One region of the Azoarcus sp. DD4 genome, then DNA from elsewhere that is predicted to be linked to it. Evidence: predicted binding sites of a transcription regulator. Region 1 holds the regulator's gene; each other region holds the start of a gene.
The links. The regulator FNR, encoded in region 1, switches genes on or off when oxygen is low (the NO sensors DNR and NnrR bind a similar motif). The targets are predictions, from matches to a motif close to TTGANCTAGNTCAA.
Positions count from the first base shown of each region.

Region 2: napF (ferredoxin-type protein NapF) is a predicted target of FNR. The motif match lies at 2,091-2,104, and genes of this name have one in related genera.
Region 3: CJ010_RS22300 (cytochrome-c peroxidase) is a predicted target of FNR. The motif match lies at 2,011-2,024, and genes of this name have one in related genera.

Region 1 is NZ_CP022958.1:1,808,396-1,814,553, forward strand. It holds gene CJ010_RS08505 (MBL fold metallo-hydrolase RNA specificity domain-containing protein) at 1-820, shown strand, start outside; gene CJ010_RS08510 (alpha/beta hydrolase) at 909-2,642, shown strand; gene fnr (fumarate/nitrate reduction transcriptional regulator Fnr) at 2,678-3,418, opposite strand; gene hemN (oxygen-independent coproporphyrinogen III oxidase) at 3,530-4,921, shown strand; gene CJ010_RS08525 (sulfite exporter TauE/SafE family protein) at 5,008-5,721, shown strand; gene CJ010_RS08530 (MerR family transcriptional regulator) at 5,741-6,136, opposite strand.
Region 2 is NZ_CP022958.1:5,334,263-5,340,420, forward strand. It holds gene napA (nitrate reductase catalytic subunit NapA) at 1-1,258, opposite strand, end outside; gene CJ010_RS24765 (chaperone NapD) at 1,260-1,514, opposite strand; gene napF (ferredoxin-type protein NapF) at 1,511-2,017, opposite strand; gene narL (two-component system response regulator NarL) at 2,142-2,795, opposite strand; gene CJ010_RS24780 (HAMP domain-containing protein) at 2,941-4,869, opposite strand; gene CJ010_RS24785 (Crp/Fnr family transcriptional regulator) at 5,128-5,820, shown strand; gene CJ010_RS24790 (exonuclease domain-containing protein) at 5,826-6,158, opposite strand, start outside.
Region 3 is NZ_CP022958.1:4,817,557-4,823,714, reverse strand. It holds gene CJ010_RS22310 (helix-turn-helix domain-containing protein) at 1-849, opposite strand, end outside; gene CJ010_RS22305 (LysR substrate-binding domain-containing protein) at 1,035-1,940, opposite strand; gene CJ010_RS22300 (cytochrome-c peroxidase) at 2,084-3,088, shown strand; gene dkgB (2,5-didehydrogluconate reductase DkgB) at 3,151-3,957, opposite strand; gene CJ010_RS22290 (MFS transporter) at 3,980-5,188, opposite strand; gene CJ010_RS22285 (LysR substrate-binding domain-containing protein) at 5,290-6,158, shown strand, end outside.

The sequences.
Region 1 (6,158 bases):
GGTGCTACGTGACCCCGCCTTCATCGGGGCGGCTGATTTTCTGTGCGTCGAGTCCACCTACGGTAACCGTGCCCACCGTTCGATGAGCGAGACTGAAGAGGAACTGGCAGCAGTCGTGCACGAGACCCTGAAACGCAGGCGCGGGAATGTCATCATTCCGGCGTTCGCGGTGGGCCGTACTCAGGAATTGTTGTTCGTGCTTGCCAAACTCGTACGTGAAGGGAAGATGGATCCGCTTGAGGTCGTCGTCGATTCGCCGATGGCGTCGGCGGTGACCGAATTGACGGTGCGACATGAGGGGCTTTGGGACGCCGAGAGCCGTGAGCTCTTTGCATGGTCTCAACGTCATGCAGATCGCTTCAAAGTACGTTTTGTGCAGGACGTAGAGGAGTCCATGGCGCTGAACAGTCGCCCCTCTGGTCTGGTTATCGTCTCGGCGAGTGGCATGTGCGATGCCGGCCGGATCAAGCACCACCTGCGCTACAACCTTGGACGTAGCGCTTGCGCCATTGTGATGACGGGATTCCAGGCTGCTGGAACGTTGGGGAGGCGCCTCGTGGATGGCGCACGGGCGGTAACAATCTTTGGTGAGCGCATTCCGGTCAAGGCGAGCGTTCATACAATAGGTGGTCTGTCGGCTCATGCCGATCAGCCCGCCTTGCTCGCCTGGCTGGCGCATTTTTCCAGGCCGCCGCGTCAGACGTTTATCGTACACGGCGAGGCCGGCGCCTCGGCTGCATTTGCCAAAGCCATCGAACATCGGCTCGGTTGGCCGTCTCCTGTCTTGTCGCAGCGCGGGACGCGATACGAATTGTGCTAATCGTTATTCATGGTTGCTGCGCTGGCGGGTAGTGGCAGAATCAGGACGGATGACCGAAGGCAGGATCCCATCATTTCCAGGGTGAAACATGAAGAAGATTGATCGGCTCGATCCCGGCCTGGCTGTAAGGCGGACGGCGCAGCAGCTGCACGAACTGGTGGAAGGTACGTTCGATCCGCTCGGCATGGCTGCGCCCATTGTCCACGCGCAGCTGGCGTGGCTTTCACATCCGCAGGAACTCGCGGAGCGGTTTGCGCGCTTGTCGAGCGACCTGTGGCGTTTGCAGTGGCACACCTGGAACCGCGTTGTGGGCCTGGCGGGCGAGGATCCTATCCGTCCGAACGTCGACGATGCCCGTTTTTCCGATCCGGTTTGGACCGACTCGCCGACTTGGGATCTCACCAAGGAGTGGTACCTGGCGCTGACCCACCACATGCAGGATATGCTCTACGACACTCCGGGGCTGTCGGGCAAGGAGCGCAGACGGGCGGCGTTCTGGTGGCGGAAATGGCTCAACGCGGTGGCTCCGACCAATTTCCTGTGGACCAATCCGGTTGCCTTGCGCAAGGCAGTCGAGACGCGGGGCGAGAGTCTGGCTCAAGGCCTGCACAACCTGCTCGAGGATCTTCGGAGCGGCAATGTCCGAATGACCAATCCGGACGATTTCACTGTTGGCGAGAATCTCGCGACGACTCCTGGGGCGGTGGTGTTTCGCAACGAACTGCTCGAGCTAATTCACTATGCTCCGACGCAGCCCAAGGTGCATGCCGAACCGGTGGTGATCGTTACGCCCTGGATTAACAAGTTCTACATCCTCGACCTTGTGCCGAAGAAGAGCATGATCCGTTTTCTGCTCGATCGGGGGCTGGACGTATTCATCACGAGCTGGAAGAACCCCGACGCTGCAATGCGGGATTACCGGTTCGACGATTACCTGATGAAGGGAGTGCATGCCGCGGTGGAGGCGGCGCGTGCCTTCACCGGAGCGGACAAGGTCCACGCAGCCGGTTACTGCATCGGCGGTACGGCGCTGAGCATGTACATGGCCTGGGCGAACCGCCATTTCGCCGAAGATGCGGTGCCTGTTGCGGACTGGACCTTGTTCACCACCCTGGTCGATTTTCGCAAGCCGGGCGATATAGAGGTCTTCATCGATGAGGCAAGCATTCGCTACCTGACCGACGGCATGGCGCGCAAGGGCTTTCTCGACGGCAAGGAGATGGCTTCGGCGTTCCGTCTGTTGCGTTCCAACAGTCTGATCTGGCATTACGTGGTGCATGGCTGGCTCTACGGCGAGACGCCTCCACCGTTCGACGTGCTGTACTGGAACATGGATACAACGCGCATGCCGTACGCGATGCATGCGTGGTACCTGCGCGAACTCTATCTGCACAACAGGCTGGTACAGAAGGATGCACTGGTGGTTGCGGGCGAGCCCCTGGACCTGGGAATGATCACTCAACCGCTTTACGCGGTAGCAGCCGAGGATGACCACATTGCGCCCTGGGCCGAGACCTTCAGGGTGAACAATCTGGTCATAGGACCAAAGCGCTATGTGCTATCGAGTTCGGGTCACATCCTCGGCATCGTCAATCCTGTGGTCAAACCGCCAAAGCGGAGCTTCCGGGTCGCCGAGGCGCATCGATCCGAAAGCGCGGACGCATGGCTGGAACGCGCCGAACAGCATCAGGGGAGCTGGTGGGAGGACTGGATGCAGTGGTTGAAACCCCGTGCAGGGGCGCTGGTCGACGCGCGGCCGGCTGCCTCGGATGTCTTTCCCCAACTGGCTCCGGCACCGGGCACCTACGTGCTGGAGCGCTGAGTGCGACAACGGCCGGGGTGGCTGGCCCGCGGCCGTCAGCGGCAGGCTGACTGGTGCTGGATCAGTTTCTTGAGGCCGGCACTGTCGAGGATACGAATGTGTTTCTGCTGGACAGCAACCAGCCCTTCGTCCTGGAAGCGCGAGAAGGCACGGGAGACGGTCTCGAGTTTGAGCCCGAGATAGGAGCCGATTTCCTCGCGCGTCATGCGCAGGTGGAATTCTGCAGCGGAGAAGCCGCGCGCAGTAAAGCGCTGCGACATGTTCAGCAGAAAGGCGGCGAGGCGCTCTTCGGCCCGCATGGATCCAAGCAGCATCATCACGCCGTGGTCGCGCACGATCTCGCGGCTCATCACCTTGTGGAACTGGTGCTGCAGGCCCTCGATTTCACGCGACAGTTCCTCCAGCTTCGCATAGGCGATCACGCAAACCTCGCTGTCTTCCAGCGCGATCGCGTTGCAGGAGTGAACTTCGTTGCTGATGCCGTCCAGGCCGATGATTTCGCCGGTCATCTGGAAGCCGGTGACCTGGTCCCGGCCATCTTCGAGCAGCACATCCGTCTTGAACGAACCGGCGCGGATCGCGTAGATTGCTTCGAAGGGATCGCCAGCCCGATACAGATGTTGCTGACGCTTGATCTTGCGTCGTGCGCCGACCAGCTCGTCAAGCCGGTCGATCTCGTTTTCGGTCATCCCGAAGGGGAGGCAGAGTTCCACCAGGTTGCATTGGGAACAGGCCGTCTTGAGTCCTGCTACAGTAATCGGCACTGCTGCCTTCATCTGCACGATACACTTGCTCCGAGTTTGTAGGAGGATCGTCGCGTTGATCCAAGTCAACCACAAAACGCCGGCTTTCTGCCATTGTTCGGCACACATTGCCGCAGCACGATCATGAACGCCCACACAGACCTCATCTTCGATCCGCAACTCATACGCAGGTTCGACATCAACGGACCGCGTTATACCTCGTATCCGACGGCCGATCGTTTTGTCGAAGCGTTCGATGCGAGGGCTTTGCAGGATTGGTTGGCCAGACGGGCGGTTGGCGGGGTTAGCCGACCGCTGTCATTATACTTCCACATCCCGTTCTGTAACACGATCTGCTACTACTGTGCCTGCAACAAGATCATCACCAAGGATCACGGGCGTTCGGCCAAATACTTGAAATATCTGGCCAAGGAGATCGAGATGCAGGCTGCCGCGCTCGGTGGCAGCCGCCAGGTCACCCAGTTGCACCTCGGCGGCGGCACGCCCACCTTCCTGTCGCACGAGGAACTGCGACAGTTGATGGATTCGGTGCGGGCGCATTTCAATCTGGTGCCCAACGGCGAGTATTCGATCGAGGTCGACCCACGCAAAGTCGATTTCGACACGGTCGAATTGTTGGCCACCCTGGGGTTCAACCGTATGAGCGTCGGCGTGCAGGACTTCGCCGAAGACGTGCAGCGCGCGGTCAACCGGGTGCAAAGCGTCGAAGAGACGCGCCTGGTGATCGAAGCGGCCCGCGCCACCGGCTTCAAGTCGGTTAGCATGGACCTTATCTACGGCCTGCCCAAGCAGAACGTGATCAGCTTCAACCGCACGCTTGAGCAGGTGCTGGACATCTCGCCGGACCGTATCTCGCTCTACAGTTACGCTCATCTCCCCGGACTGTTCAAACCGCAGCGCCGCATCCTCCAGAGCGACATGCCGAGTGCCGATGCGAAGCTGCAGATCCTGCAACTCGCCATCCGCCGTCTGACCGAGGCCGGCTACGTCTACATCGGGATGGATCACTTCGCCAAACCCGACGACGAGCTTACCGTCGCCCAGCGGCAGGGCCGGCTGCACCGCAACTTCCAGGGTTATTCGACCCAGGCCGAGTGCGATCTGCTCGCGTTCGGTGTGTCGGCGATCGGGAAGATCGGTCCGGTCTATTCGCAGAACGTGAAGACGCTGGACGAATACTATGACGTGCTGGATCGTGACGAGCTACCGGTATTGCGTGGCATCGAACTGACTGCCGACGACCTGCTGCGGCGTTCTGTAATCCAGGCATTGATGTGCCATTTCGAGCTGTCGATGCAGTCCATCGAGATCGCCCACCTCATCGACTTCCGCGAGTATTTTGCCGACGAGCTGGCGGATCTCAAGGAGATGGAGGCGGCGGGATTGCTCAAGGTAGAGGGCGACTGGATCAGCGTGTTGCCGGCAGGGCGGATGCTGGTGCGCGGAATTGCCATGGTGTTCGATCGCTACCTGCGCGCTGATCGCGAGCGGGCCCGCTATTCCCGCGTGATCTGAGTGCGGCCGGAGCAGCGGGGAGCGTAGAATGCAGGCTTCTCCTTGCTGCTCGAGCCGCGCCTTTCGCGGGCGTTCAAGATTTTCCCATGCCTGAAACCGGCTACTTTGCGGTATTCCTGATTGGTCTTCTCGGCGGCACTCACTGCGTCAGCATGTGCGGCGGCATTGTCGGGGCACTCAGCGTACAGGTACGTACGCCAGCGGAAAGCCGTCGTCAGTGGCCCATCCATCTTGCGTACAACCTCGGTCGTATCGCCACCTATACGCTGACGGGCGGCCTGCTCGGGGCGCTCGGTTCGGTCGGCATGCTGTACGGCGGCGTGCTGCCGGTGCAGATCAGCCTTTACGTTCTCGCCAACCTGATGCTGATCGCGCTCGGGCTTTACCTGACAGGCTTCACTTCGGTGCTCGCGCCGGTGGAGAAGGCTGGGCACCATTTGTGGCGCCGGCTGCAACCGGCGACGCGCAGATTCCTGCCGGCGCATTCGGTGAAGCAGGCGCTGCCGCTCGGCCTGCTGTGGGGTTTCCTGCCATGCGGGCTGGTGTATAGCGTACTTGCGACCGCGCTGGTGACCGGATCGGCCGCGCGTGGCGCGGGATTGATGCTGGCCTTCGGCCTGGGAACGCTGCCCAATCTGCTGCTCGCTGGCATGTTGTTCAAGCGCTTTCGCGATCTCACCCGTAACAGCAAGGTACGCTTTGCCGCGGGCCTGATGGTGCTGGGGTTCGGCGTGTTCGGGCTGTTCCATGCGCCCACCCTGGGCGGTTCGTTGTGGAACGGCGTGGTCTGTCTGGTCTGACGCTCGTCGCCGGGGGACTTCAGTCCCGCGCCAGGGCCTTCAGGATCGGGCAGGGGGCGGGTGCGGTGGTGGCGTGACAACACTGCACCAGTTCGCGCAGTGCGTCGCGCATCTCACCGAGCTGACGCATGCGTGCTTCGATGAGATCGATTTTTGTCTGAGCCAGGTTACGCGCCTTGTCTCGATCGGTCTCCTCGTTGAGCGATAGCAAGCCCGCAATCTCGTCGAGCGAGAAGCCGAGCTGCTGAGCCCTGCGGATCGCGCGTAGCCTGGAGAGATCCGCATCGCCGTATGCGCGGTAGCTGCCGTTGCGCCTTTGGGGTTCGTCCAGCAGGGCGCGCCGCTGGTAATAGCGTATGGTTTCCACGCCGACGTCGGCCGCTTTCGCGAGGGCGCCGATGGTGTAGCTGGCCATGGTGTTGACTCCGTACTCAAGT
Region 2 (6,158 bases), 1.9 Mb from region 1:
GCGAGAAGGGGCTGTTGCCCGGCTCGCTGATCTTGCCCACCAGCAGGTGGACGTTGTAGATCATGTTGTTCACCCAGGTGCCGCGGGTGTGCTGGTTGAAGCCCATGGTCCAGAAGGACATCACCTTCTTGTTCGGATCGGCATAGACCTCGGCCAGCCGCTTCAGCCGCTCGGCGGGCACGCCGGTCAGCTTGGCCGTCTTTTCCAGCGTGTATTCGGAGACGAACCTGGCGAATTCCTCGAAGCTGATGTCCTTGGCCGCATTGGCGTCGCCCTTGGGCTTGCCGTCGGCACCGGGGTAGCCGTTGCTGGTCGCCTTCTGCTCCAGCGCGTGGGTGGGGCGCAGGCCGAAGCCGATGTCGGTCTCGCCGGCCTTGAACTTCACGTTCGCATTGACGAAGGCGGTGTTCACCCGCTTGGTCTGGATGATGTAGTTGCAGATGTAGTTGAGGATGGCGAGGTCGGTCTGCGGCGTGAAGATCATGCCGTTGTCGGCCAGCTCGAAGGAACGGTGCTCGAAGGTGGACAGCACGTGCACCTCGCTGCCTTCCTTGGACAGGCGACGGTCGGTGATGCGCGTCCACAGGATGGGGTGCATCTCCGCCATGTTCGAACCCCACAGCACGAAGGCGTCGGCGTTCTCGATGTCGTCATAGCAGCCCATCGGCTCGTCGATGCCGAAGGTACGCATGAAGCCGGTTACCGCCGAGGCCATGCAGTGGCGGGCGTTGGGGTCGATGTTGTTGGTGCGGAAGCCGGCCTTGAACAGCTTGGAGGCGGCATAGCCTTCCCAGATGGTCCACTGGCCCGAGCCGAACATGCAGATCGAATCCGGCCCCTGCTCCTTGATCGCGGCCTTCCACTTCTCGGCCATGATGTCGAAGGCCTGATCCCACGAGATCGGCGTGAATTCGCCGTTCTTGTCGTACTTGCCGTTCTTCATCCGCAGCAGTGGCTTGGTCAGGCGGTCGTCGCCGTACATGATCTTGGACAGGAAGTAGCCCTTGATGCAATTCAGGCCGCGGTTCACCGGTGCGTCCGGATCGCCCTGGGTCGCCACTACGCGGCCGTTCTGCACGCCCACCAGCACCGAACAGCCGACGCCGCAGAAGCGGCAGGCCGCCTTGTCCCAGCGCACCTTGGTGGCGTTGGCGCCATTGGGCTGCGCCTGCGCCACCACCGGGATGCCGATGCCGGCGCTCGCCGCTGCCGCGGCGACCGCATTGGCCTTGATGAAATCGCGTCGATCCATGCTCATCTCACGCCTCCAGTAATTCCAGACCTTCGTCGGTGTATTCATAGGCGAGCGTGGCGCCGAGCACATGCTCGGCCAGGCTCACCGCCAGTATCGAATCGGTCATCGAGTAGCCCTCACCGTCCTCGATGGTGAGGACCATGCGGCCGTTCTCCGTCGATGTGCCGTGCAGCTCCACGCCCGGGATCTCGCCCAGGGTTTCGCCCAGTTCGGCAAAGTGCTCGGGCTTGGCCCGCACGACCAGGCTTGCGATCCTCATGCGCCTTCCTCCATCGCCAGCTTCGTATTCATGTCCAGGGAAATCGCCCGCACCGGGCAGGGCGCATGGCAGGCGCCGCAACCGGTGCAGCGCGAGGCATCGAGTTCGGCCAGCGCGACACCACCGATGCGTGGCCGGAAGCGGATCGCACCCTCGCCGCAGGCTTCGCCGCAGACACGGCATTCCACCCCCTTCAGGGCCAGACAGCCGTCGCCGATGCGCGCCGTCAGCGACCACGGCGGCGCATCGGCCGCCGGGCGCGACAGGGCTCTGGGGGTACAGGGCGGCACGCAATCGCCACAGAAAGTGCATTCGCCGCGGGAAAAATCGACCGTCGGAAAGCCGCCCTCGCCCGTCACCACGATGCCTGTGGGACAGGCGGCGACGCAGGCGTCGCAGCGGCTGCAACGGGCGAGGAAGTCCGCTTCGGCCAGCGCCCAGGGCGGGCGCAGGGCCGGTGCAACGGCGCGGACACGACCGCGCAACAAGCCCCGGCGCAACATCGAAACGGATTCCACAACTTTTCCCCGCATTGGTAACGGGGTCTATTGGGCGCCCTCACCGCCAGGGCCGTCATTGACCTCAGTCAAGACGAGAATGGCTCTCATCGAAGGCAGGGCACGCGACTCAGGCCGGGGCGCGCAGATGCTCCACCGCCCACACCGCGGCCTCCACCCGCGAGCGCACCGCCAGCTTGCGCAGGATGTGCTTGACGTGGACCTTGACGGTGCCTTCGGCAATATCGAGCTCGCGACCGATGAGCTTGTTCGACAGACCGCCCGCGATGTGCTCGAGGATGCGCAGCTCCTGCTCGGTTAGGCCGGCCGCTTCCACCGAACGCGGCCGGCTCTCGCCCCGCAGTGCAACCGCCATCAGGTGGGTGAGTTGCTCGGAGATCACGATGCGACCGGCAGCCGCCTCGCGCAGCGCAGCGACCATCGCTTCCGGCTCCATGTCCTTGAGCAGGTAGCCGTCGGCGCCGGCGCGCAGTGCGGCAACGAGGTCTTCGCCATGATCGGACACGGTGACCATGACCACCCGGGTGTCGAGCTGGGCCGCACGCACGCCGCGCAGCACATCCAGGCCACTCATGTCCTTCATGTTGAGGTCAAGCAGCAGCAGGTCGGGCGCCAGCCGCAGCGCCAGCGCCAGCCCCTCGACGCCACCGGCCGCCTCGCCGACCAGCCGGAAGGACGGGATGGTCGCCAACAGCTGGGCCAGCCCTTTGCGGAACAGCGGGTGGTCGTCGACCAGGACAACGCGCTGGATCTCCTCGCTCACTTGACGACCCTCCTGTCGCTACGCGCCGCAGGGCTGGCTTTGCACAGCCAGCCCGTTGCGCAGGCGTGGAGCAGTGCTCCACGAAACCCCTGCTCCACCCCCGCGGGAGTGCGCGCGCCGCCTTCGGGCGGCCGGGCGGCGGCGCTCATGCGCCTCCCCCGGCAAGACTCGCAACGGCGTCGGCCGCCAGCGCGTGGGCCGGCCGCGGCTGGGCCTGGAAGCTCAGCGCGACGCGGGTGCCGCCAGCGCTGCCGGCACCGATCTCGAGTTCGCCGCCGAGGCTGCGCGCACGCTCGCGCATGATGGTCATGCCGTGGTGGTTGCGCGCATCGCCCGGTACCGCAGCAAGACCGACGCCGTTATCCTCGATCACAACGCTGACGCGGTGGCCGGGATCGCAGCTGAGGCTGACGGTGGCCTGGGTGGCGGCGGCATGGCGCACCATGTTCGACAGGGCTTCGCGGACAATGTGCAGCACATGCACCTCCTGGTTGGGGCCGAGCGGACAGTCGGCCAGTCGGGTTTCGAGCCGGACGGCGACCCCGCCCTTGCCGGCGTATTCGTCCACCGCCGCACGCAGCAGGTCGGGGAAGTCGCCGCTCATCTGCAGACGGAAGGACACCAGCAGTTCGCGCAGCTGGCGGTAGGCAGCGTTGATGCCGGCGCGCAGATCGGCGAGGATGGTGTCGGCCTCGCCGCGCCGCGACGGATCGCCCAGCACCGGCTGCAGCAGTGCGACCTGGATCTTCATGTAGGACAGGGCCTGGGCGAGCGAATCGTGCAGTTCGCGGGCGATCACCGAGCGCTCCTCCTGCAGCGCCAGCAGGCGCTCCTGCTCGGTGCGGCGGGCGGTGCCGAGCGCCATCGCGATGTGACGCGACAACGCTTCCACCAGCTGGCGCTGCCAGTCCTCCAGCCGGCGCCCCACCGGCAGCGCGAAACGCAACATGCCGTAGTGGTTGTCGCTGTCGCGTAGGGGTACCCGCAGCACTTCGTGATCGCCCTCGCGCTGGTAACTCCAGGGCACGGCGTGGGCCCGGCAGTGCTCGCAGGCGAGCGCGCCGGCGCCGCCGGCCAGCCGTTCCGGGCAGGGGCCGAGGCTGGAGGCGAGCACCGTGGCCGGCCCGTCGTGACGCGGCTCGATGCAGGCCAGACTGCCGCTCAAGCCCATCACCTGTTCGATGTCGCGCAGCGTCTCGGTATAGGCTTCGGTGGCCGCCGGTGCGTTGTAGAGCCGCGCGATCGCGTGGTAGAGCACTTCCAGCGAGCGGTTGCTGCGCTGCAGTTCGGCCGTCTTGGCCTCGACCCGCGCTTCGAGATCGCGATAGAGCTTGGAGAGCTCGCTCGCCATCAGGTTGAAGGCAGCGCCGACGCGGCCCAGTTCGTTGCGCCCGGTATGCGCCAGACGCACTGCGAAGTCGCCGCTGCCGATACGGCTGGCGGCGTCGAGCAGATTGCCGAGCGGCCGGTGCACCAGCCGGTGCAGCAGCACCAGCGCGACGCCGACCACGATCAGGGTGACGACGATGGCCACCGCCAGGATACGGCGCAGCTCGCCGATGCGCGTTTCGGTATCGTGCTCCAGCACCGCCACCAGCGTGTTGAGCTGCTCGACGAAGTTGTCCACGTCGGTCAGCAACTGCTCCACCTGCTCCGCCGTCGGCGGCACGCCGGCCTCGCCCAGCGCCTGCAGGCCGGGCTTGAGACTGAGCTTCCAGCTGGCCTCGACGCCGCGGTAGGTTGCCGCGAACACGCCGTCGGGTTCGCGTTCCAGCACCCGCTGCAGCTCGGTGTGGGTGAAATGGCTGTCGAACTGCGCGATCGCGTCGCGCACCCGGGGCCCCGGCACGCGGCCATTGATCGCCTCCGCCGCCGCCAGGCTGGCGACGCGGTGAGTCAGCCGGCGCAGGCTGCCGGCAACGTTGATCGCGCTCGCGCTGCCCTGTACCGTTTCCGCCACCACCACCGACAGGCTCATGCCAGCCAGTCCGATCGCCGTCACCGCCAGCATCGCCAGGCCCACCAACAGCAGGATGGAGCGCCGGGCGAGCGCATCCGTAAGTCGCTTGCGCATGTGCGCTCTCCGTCGCCGACCGGCGCTGGACGCCACGGTCGGAATGTAGACATACCTCGTTCGGGCGGCGGCGCCCCGTCAGGCGACCACCGTCCAGATCTCTGACTATAGTAAACAGCGATTTAACCCGTTCCGCTTATACCTCCAAGGAGGTATCCGGGTGCAAACCGGCCGGATTTCCGCTTATTCATTCCGATTGCAACGCGATCTACACTGAGTTCGTCACCACGCAACCGCGCGTGCATCGGGAGACGGATGATGACCGACGAGACAAGCACCTTGCTGCAGGACAGCCTCAAGACGATCGCCCCCTTCGACCTGCTCGACGATGCCCAGCGCCGTCAGTTGCTGGAGCACGGCCGTTGCCTGCGCATGGCGCGCGGCGAGATCCTGCGGCAACCGGGACAGCAGCCCGACTGCGCGTTCGTGGTCCTCGACGGCGAGGTCAAGCGTTTCCTGCTGTCGGCCTCCGGTACCGAAATGGTCATCCAGCTGGTCGGCGCGGGCGACAGCTTCGGCGAGGACGTCGCCCTGCTGGAGCGCGAGCCGCTGGTCACGACGCAGGCGATCCGCGACAGCCGGCTGCTGCAGCTGCGCGGCGTCGACCTGCGCGGCGCGATGGCGAGCTGTCCGGCCTTTGCCGCCGCGCTCGGCACGCGGCTGGCGGCGACGATGTACGCGCTGCTCGAGAACCTGCAGCAGTGCTTTCAGCGCAACAGCGTGCAGCGCGTCGCACACTATCTCACCCGGCTCGCACCGGCCAGCGCCGAACACTGCGAAATCCGCCTGGAAACCGACAAGCAGACCATCGCCGCCCAGCTCAACCTGACGCCCGAGACCCTGTCGCGGGTTCTGTCGCGCCTCACCCGCGACGGCATGATAAGGCCGCAGGGGCGCCGCGGTCTGGTGCTGGACAAGCTGTCCCAGCTGCGCAGCTGCGCCGCCGGCTGAGGCCTTCAAGCCGCCAGCGGGCGCACCGCGGCGGCATGCGCCGGCGTCGTCAGCCAGCGCGCGAACATGCGGTAGGTATCGAGATCGAAACTGCGCGGCGCGGCAGCAATCTCCGCCAGCGCCGCCTCGTCGTCGGTGCTGCCGAGATAGCACCAGCGATCGAACAGGTGGTGGGCGGTCAGTCCGCTCGCACCGTGGCGCTCGACGGCCACCGCCGGGCCGGGCCACGGCCAGGGTTTGAGGCGGGCCGCCGCCAGCGCGCCAAGCAGGCGCGCATCGTGCTGGGCAGGGGTCTCGCGGCCATCGCACACGCCGGCGCAACGCTTGGCGCGATGGGC
Region 3 (6,158 bases), 2.4 Mb from region 1:
GGTAATGGTGCGGTGGCGCCGGATCGGGTCGGCCAGCGCGCTGCGGCAGCATTCGAGGCGGGCTTCGAGGATGAAGCCGCCGGGCGTGAGGCCGATGGACTTGAACAGCAGGTAGAGCGCGCGGCGCGAGATGTTGAGCGCCGCGGCGAGGCGGTCGGGCGTCAGCCTCGCGTCGCTCAGGTGGGCGACGACATAGCGCCGCGCTTCTTCCAGCCGGCGCTCCAGCCGGCCGCCGCGCTCGCGCACGCAGGCCTGCTGCAGGATGGAGGCGGACAGCAGGCGGCCGGCGGCATCGACCACCGCCCTGGCTTCCGGCGACGGCGTGTCGGCGGGCTGGCCGAACAGCGACATCAGCGCAAACAGTGCGCCGCGCGAGCAGGCATCCGCGGCGAGGGGATAACCGCACAGCTGCTCGCTGTAGGGCTGCCACTCCTGGCAGGCGGCGTGCGGCAGCAGCAGCACGAGGAACTGGCTGTCGTCGCCGAGCTCGATCGCGTAGGGCCGAGTGGTGTCATAGACCGTCCAGCTGCCGGGTTCCAGCGTGGAGCGCTGGCTGCCCTGCTCGATCGCGCAACGGCCGCGCAGCAGCCAGAAGGTCTTGAAATAGCCCTGGTCCGAGCGCTCCGCCAGGCTGCGGGTGCGGGCCACCCGATGGGCCTGGCTGCGGACCATCGCCAGCCCGCTGGGCACCTGTTCGAGCACGTCGATCTGGGCCACGAAATCGTCGGACCGCAAGGCGGTGTGCTCGAGCGGGAGAAAACGCGAATTGACGGTGTCGGCCCAGGCCTTGGTCGACCGGATCGGGGGCGAAAGCGGCTGCGCCCCCAGCGCGAAGTGCGGGGTATTCATGCCTCTGTCTCCTGGTGGCGCGGTTCGGCGAAGGCCGACCGTGCTTCGTATGCCCGTTTGCTCCTGACCGGGGCGCGGGACGCGGAGCGTCCATTCTGCGCCGTGGTAGCGATGCCGGGTTGGCGGCAGATGATACGGGCGGTGGCAGGCAGTGCCAAGTTTGGGCGGCGGCCTGCGCACCGTTGCTAGACCAGCAGCTGGTAGTCGCCATCCTCCATCGACGCCACCGCGGCAAGCAGGGCGTCGATTGCCTTGGGCCGGACGAAGCCGACGCGCCAGGCCAGCGCCACCCGCCGCGAGGGCACCGGCGGGCGGAAGGGGATGACGCTGATCATGTCGTTGCTGTAGGGCTGGCGCAGCGCGCCCGCCGGCAGCACCGACACCCCCAGGCCCGATGCGACCATGCAGCGGATGGTGCCGATCGAATGGCCGAGGCGGACGTCGGAATCCGGCCGGCTCACCTGCGGACAGGCATCCAGCACCTGGTCGCGGAAACAGTTGCCGGCCTTGAGCAGCAGGACCTCGTCGCCCGTCACTTCCTCCGGGCCGATGTGCCCCCTTGCTTCCCAGGCGTGGCCGCGCGGCACCACCACCTTGAAGGCTTCGTCGTAGAGCGGGCGCGTCAGGATGCCGGGCACCTCGAAAGGCAATGCGACGATCGCGACGTCGATGTCGTTGCTGTCCAGCAGCTCGGCCAGCGCCGAGGTCATGTTCTCCTCGATCAGCAGGGGCATCGCCGGTGCGATGCCCCTGAGTGCGCGGATGAGCTGGGGGAGCAGGTATGGGCCGATGGTGTGGATCACGCCAAGGCGCAGCGGACCTTCGAGCTGGTCGCGGCCGCCCTGCGCGATCTGCCGTATCCGTTCCGCCTCCTGCAGCGTGCGCTGGGCCTGCTCCACCACCTGCAGGCCGATCGCGGTCGGGCTGACCTGCGACTTGCCGCGCTCGAACAGATGCACGCCCAGCTCGTCCTCGAAACGCGCGATGGCGACGCTGAGCGTGGGCTGGCTGACCGAACAGCGCTCCGCCGCGCGGCTGAAGCTTTTGTCCTGGGCGAGTGCCACGATGTAGCGCAACTCGGTGAGCTTCATGCTGATTCCCCCTCGATGCCGCGGTATTGCCAAGAGCTATAGACCCTATTTGCCAGGCGCATGAACAGGGTTGATCTGAGTCAATCCCGGGCCAACTGCGACGCGGAAAATCGTCCGCGACCACACGAGAAGGAGCACACGGAATGCATGCCCGACCGCTTGTACTGGCGACCGCCGTCGCCGCCGCCACCTGGGCCGCAGCCGCCGTTGCGGCCGGTTCGGACGAACCCATCCAGCCCGTCAAGCCACCGGCCAACATCAACCTCGGCCAGGCCGAACTGGGCAAGAAGCTCTACTTCGATCCCCGCCTTTCCAAATCCGGCTTCATCTCCTGCAACTCCTGCCACAACCTGTCGATGGGCGGCACCGACAACATCCCCACGTCCATCGGCGACAAGTGGCAGCAAGGCCCGATCAATGCGCCGACGGTGCTGAACTCCAGCCTCAACGTCGCCCAGTTCTGGGACGGCCGCGCGGCCGACCTCAAGGCGCAGGCCGGCGGCCCGATCGCCAATCCGGGCGAAATGGCCTTCACCCATACCCTGGCCATCGACGTGCTGCAGTCGATCCCGGGCTATGTGCGCGAATTCAGGCAGGTGTTCGGTGCCGATACCATCGACATCGACCAGGTGACCCAGGCCATCGCCGAGTTCGAGAAGACGCTGGTCACGCCGAACTCCCGTTTCGACCAATGGCTGCTGGGCAAGAAGGACGCGCTCTCCAGGGAGGAGCTCGAGGGCTATGCGCTGTTCAAGGACAGCGGTTGCGTTGCCTGTCACAACGGCGAGGCGGTGGGCGGCACCTCCTTCCAGAAGATGGGCATCGTCGAGCCGTACAAGGCCCGGAGCCCGGCCGAAGGCCGCAGCGCGGTCACCGGCAAGGATGCCGACCGCTTCAACTTCAAGGTGCCCACCCTGCGCAACGTCGAGCTGACCTACCCGTACTTCCACGACGGTGCCGCCAACACCCTGGGCCAGGCGGTCGATACCATGGGGCGCCTGCAGCTGGGCAAGAAGTTCACCGCCGAGGAGAACGCCAGGATCGTCGCCTACCTCAAGACCCTGACCGGCGACCAGCCCAGCTTCACGCTGCCCATCCTGCCGCCGTCGTCCGACGCGACGCCGCGGCCGACGCCGTTCGGCAAATAGGCGTAGTACGGCAACGGAAGTCCTTGCGCCCGGCCTCGCGCCGGGCGCCGTCGTTGACGCGCTCAGTCCCAGTCGGGCGCGAAGTCCGGGTTGGCCACCCGTTCGCCGCGGTCCAGTGCGGCGATCTCCGCCATCTCCGCCGCGCTCAAGCGCATGCGGTCGGCGGCGAGGTTGCCTGCCAGGTTGTCGCGCTTCGTGGAGGACGGAATCACCGCGTAGCCCTGCTGCAGCAGCCAGGCCAGCGCCACCTGTGCCGGCGTGGCGTCGTGCGCGGCGGCGATGCGCTGTACCACCGGCTCCGCCAGCACTTTCCCATAGGCGAGCGGCATGTAGGCGGTGAGGTGGATGCCTTGTGCGCGGGCGAATTCCGCGAGCTCGCGGTTCTGCAGCAGCGGGTGGAGTTCCACCTGGTTGGTGGCGATCTCGCCGGCGCCGAGCAGCGCGATGGCCTGCTGCAGGTGGGCGATGGTGAAGTTGGACACACCGATGAGTCGCGTCAGCCCGCGGCGCTTCGCTTCCCTCAGCGCCGCAAGGCTTTCGGCGAGCGGCACCGCGTCGCCGGGCGAAGGCCAGTGGATCAGCGTCAGGTCGACCTGTTCCAGGCGCAGCTTGGCGAGGCTGTCTTCCAGGCTGGGGATCAGCCTTTCGGCGGCGAGGTTCTCGGTCCAGATCTTGGTGGTGATGAAGAGCTGGTCGCGGGCGACGCCGCTCTCCGCGATCGCCTGGCCGACTTCGGCCTCGTTGGCGTAGATCTGCGCGGTGTCGATGTGGCGGTAGCCGAGTTCGAGGCCGCTGCGTACCGAGTCGATCACGGTCTGGCCCTGCAGGCGGAAGGTGCCGAGGCCGATGGCGGGCATGGGGATGGACATGGGGTGCTCCTGTTTGTGGTGATCAGTGGGCAGCCGCGGCAGCAGTGGCCGGGGCGAGTTCGTCGAAGTCCGGGTCGCGGCGGTCCAGCCGGCCGCTCCAGGCGGTGAGGGCGTAGGCGATCAGCACCACCAGCGCGCCTATCCAGGCGGTGTGGATGAGGCCGACATGGGCGACGATCAGCCCGCCGCCCCAGGCGCCGCCGGCGATGCCGAGGTTGAAGGCGGCGATGTTGAGGCCCGAGGCCACGTCCACCGCATGCGGGGTGTGGCGTTCGGCCTGCTGCACCACGTACACCTGCAGGCCGGGGACGTTGCCGAAGGCGACCGCGCCCCACAGCAGTACGGTGGCGACGGCCAGCCACGGGTTGGCGGCGGTCACGCTCAGCACCAGCAGCACCGCGGCGAGCAGCAGGAAGATCAGCTTGAGCGCGCCGATCGGGCCACGGCGGTCGGCCAGCTTGCCGCCCCAGATGTTGCCCACCGCCACCGACACGCCATACACCAGCAGCACCAGGCTGACGCTGCCGGCCGAGAAGCCGCTGATCTGCTGCAGGATGGGCGCGAGGAAGGTGAAGGCGACGAAGGAGCCGCCGTAGCCCACCGCCGTCATCGCATACACCAGCAGCAGGCGCGGCGCCTTCAGCACCGCCAGCTGGCGCAGCAGCGAGGCCGGCGGCGTGTGGCGGATGCCGCGCGGCACGAAGATCAGGCTGCCGATGAAGGCGAGCACGCCGAGCAGCGACACCGCCAGGAAGGTCTCGCGCCAGCCGAAGTGCTGGCCGATGAAGGTGCCCAGCGGCACGCCGGTGACCAGCGCCACGGTAAGGCCCGAGAACATCGTCGCGATCGCGCTCGCCGCCTTCTCCTTTGCCACCAGGCCGGTAGCGATGGTCGAGCCGATCGAGAAGAACACCCCGTGCGCCAGCCCGGTGACGATGCGCGCGGCGACCAGCGATTCGTAGCCCGGCGCCTGCCAGGCGAGCAGGTTGCCGACGGTGAACAGCGCCATCAGCCCGAGCAGCAACTGCTTGCGCGGCAAGCGGCCGGTGAGCGCGGTCAGCAGCGGCGCACCGACCGCGACGCCGAGCGCATAGAGGCTGACCAGCAGGCCCGCCGACGGCAGGCTGACGCCGAGGTCGGCGGCGATGGTGGGAATGAGGCCGACGATGACGAACTCCGTCGTGCCGATGGCGAAGGCGCTCAAGGTGAGCGCCAGCAAGGCGAGTGGCATGGGAAGACTCCGGTTGAGGGTTTGCAGGAGCGCAGTTTCCGCGCCAGACTCATGCAGAAAAACCGGGTCTGAAGCCAAAGATACTTGCTGGAGCGTCAATAATGAAAACCACCCTCGACGAACTGCTCGCGCTCACCCGCGTGGTCGACACCGGTTCCATCACCGCCGCCGCCGAACAGCTCGGCCAGACCACCTCGGGCGTCAGCCGTGCGCTCAGCCGGCTGGAGGAAAAGCTGGAAGTCACCCTGCTGCGGCGGACCACCCGCCGGCTGGAACTCACCGAGGAGGGCGCGACCTTTCTCGCCCAGGCGCGCCGCATCCTCGCCAGCGTCGAGGAAGCCGAAGAACAGATGGCGCTGCGCCGCCAGCAACCCGCCGGCCGGCTGCGGGTGAACGCCGCCTCGCCCTTCATGCTGCACGTCGTGGTTCCGCTGGTCGCGGGCTTCCGCGAGCGCTACCCGCAGATCGAGCTGGAGCTCAACACCAGCGACCAGATCATCGACCTGCTGGAACAGCGCACCGACGTCGCCATCCGCATCGGCGCGCTGCGCGACTCCACCCTGCACGCCCGCCCGCTCGGCGCCAACCGCCTGCGCGTACTCGCCAGCCCCGCCTACCTCGCCCGCCGCGGCACCCCGCAGAGCGTGGACGACCTCGCCGGCCACGAACTGCTCGGCTTCACCCAGCCGGACAGCCTCAACCAGTGGCCGCTGCGCACGGCCGACGGCGACACTTGGGCCATCACCCCCAGCCTGCGCGCCTCCAGCGGCGAAACCCTGCGCCAGCTCGCGCTGGAAGGCGGCGGCATCGTCTGCCTGGCCGATTTCATGACCGCGCACGACCGCGCCGAAGGCCGGCTGCTGCCGGTGCTGGAAGCGCACACCGTGGAGGTGAGACAGCCGGTGCATGCGGTGTATTACCGCAACACCGCGCTGGCGTCGCGCATTGGATGCTTTCTGGATTATGTGGG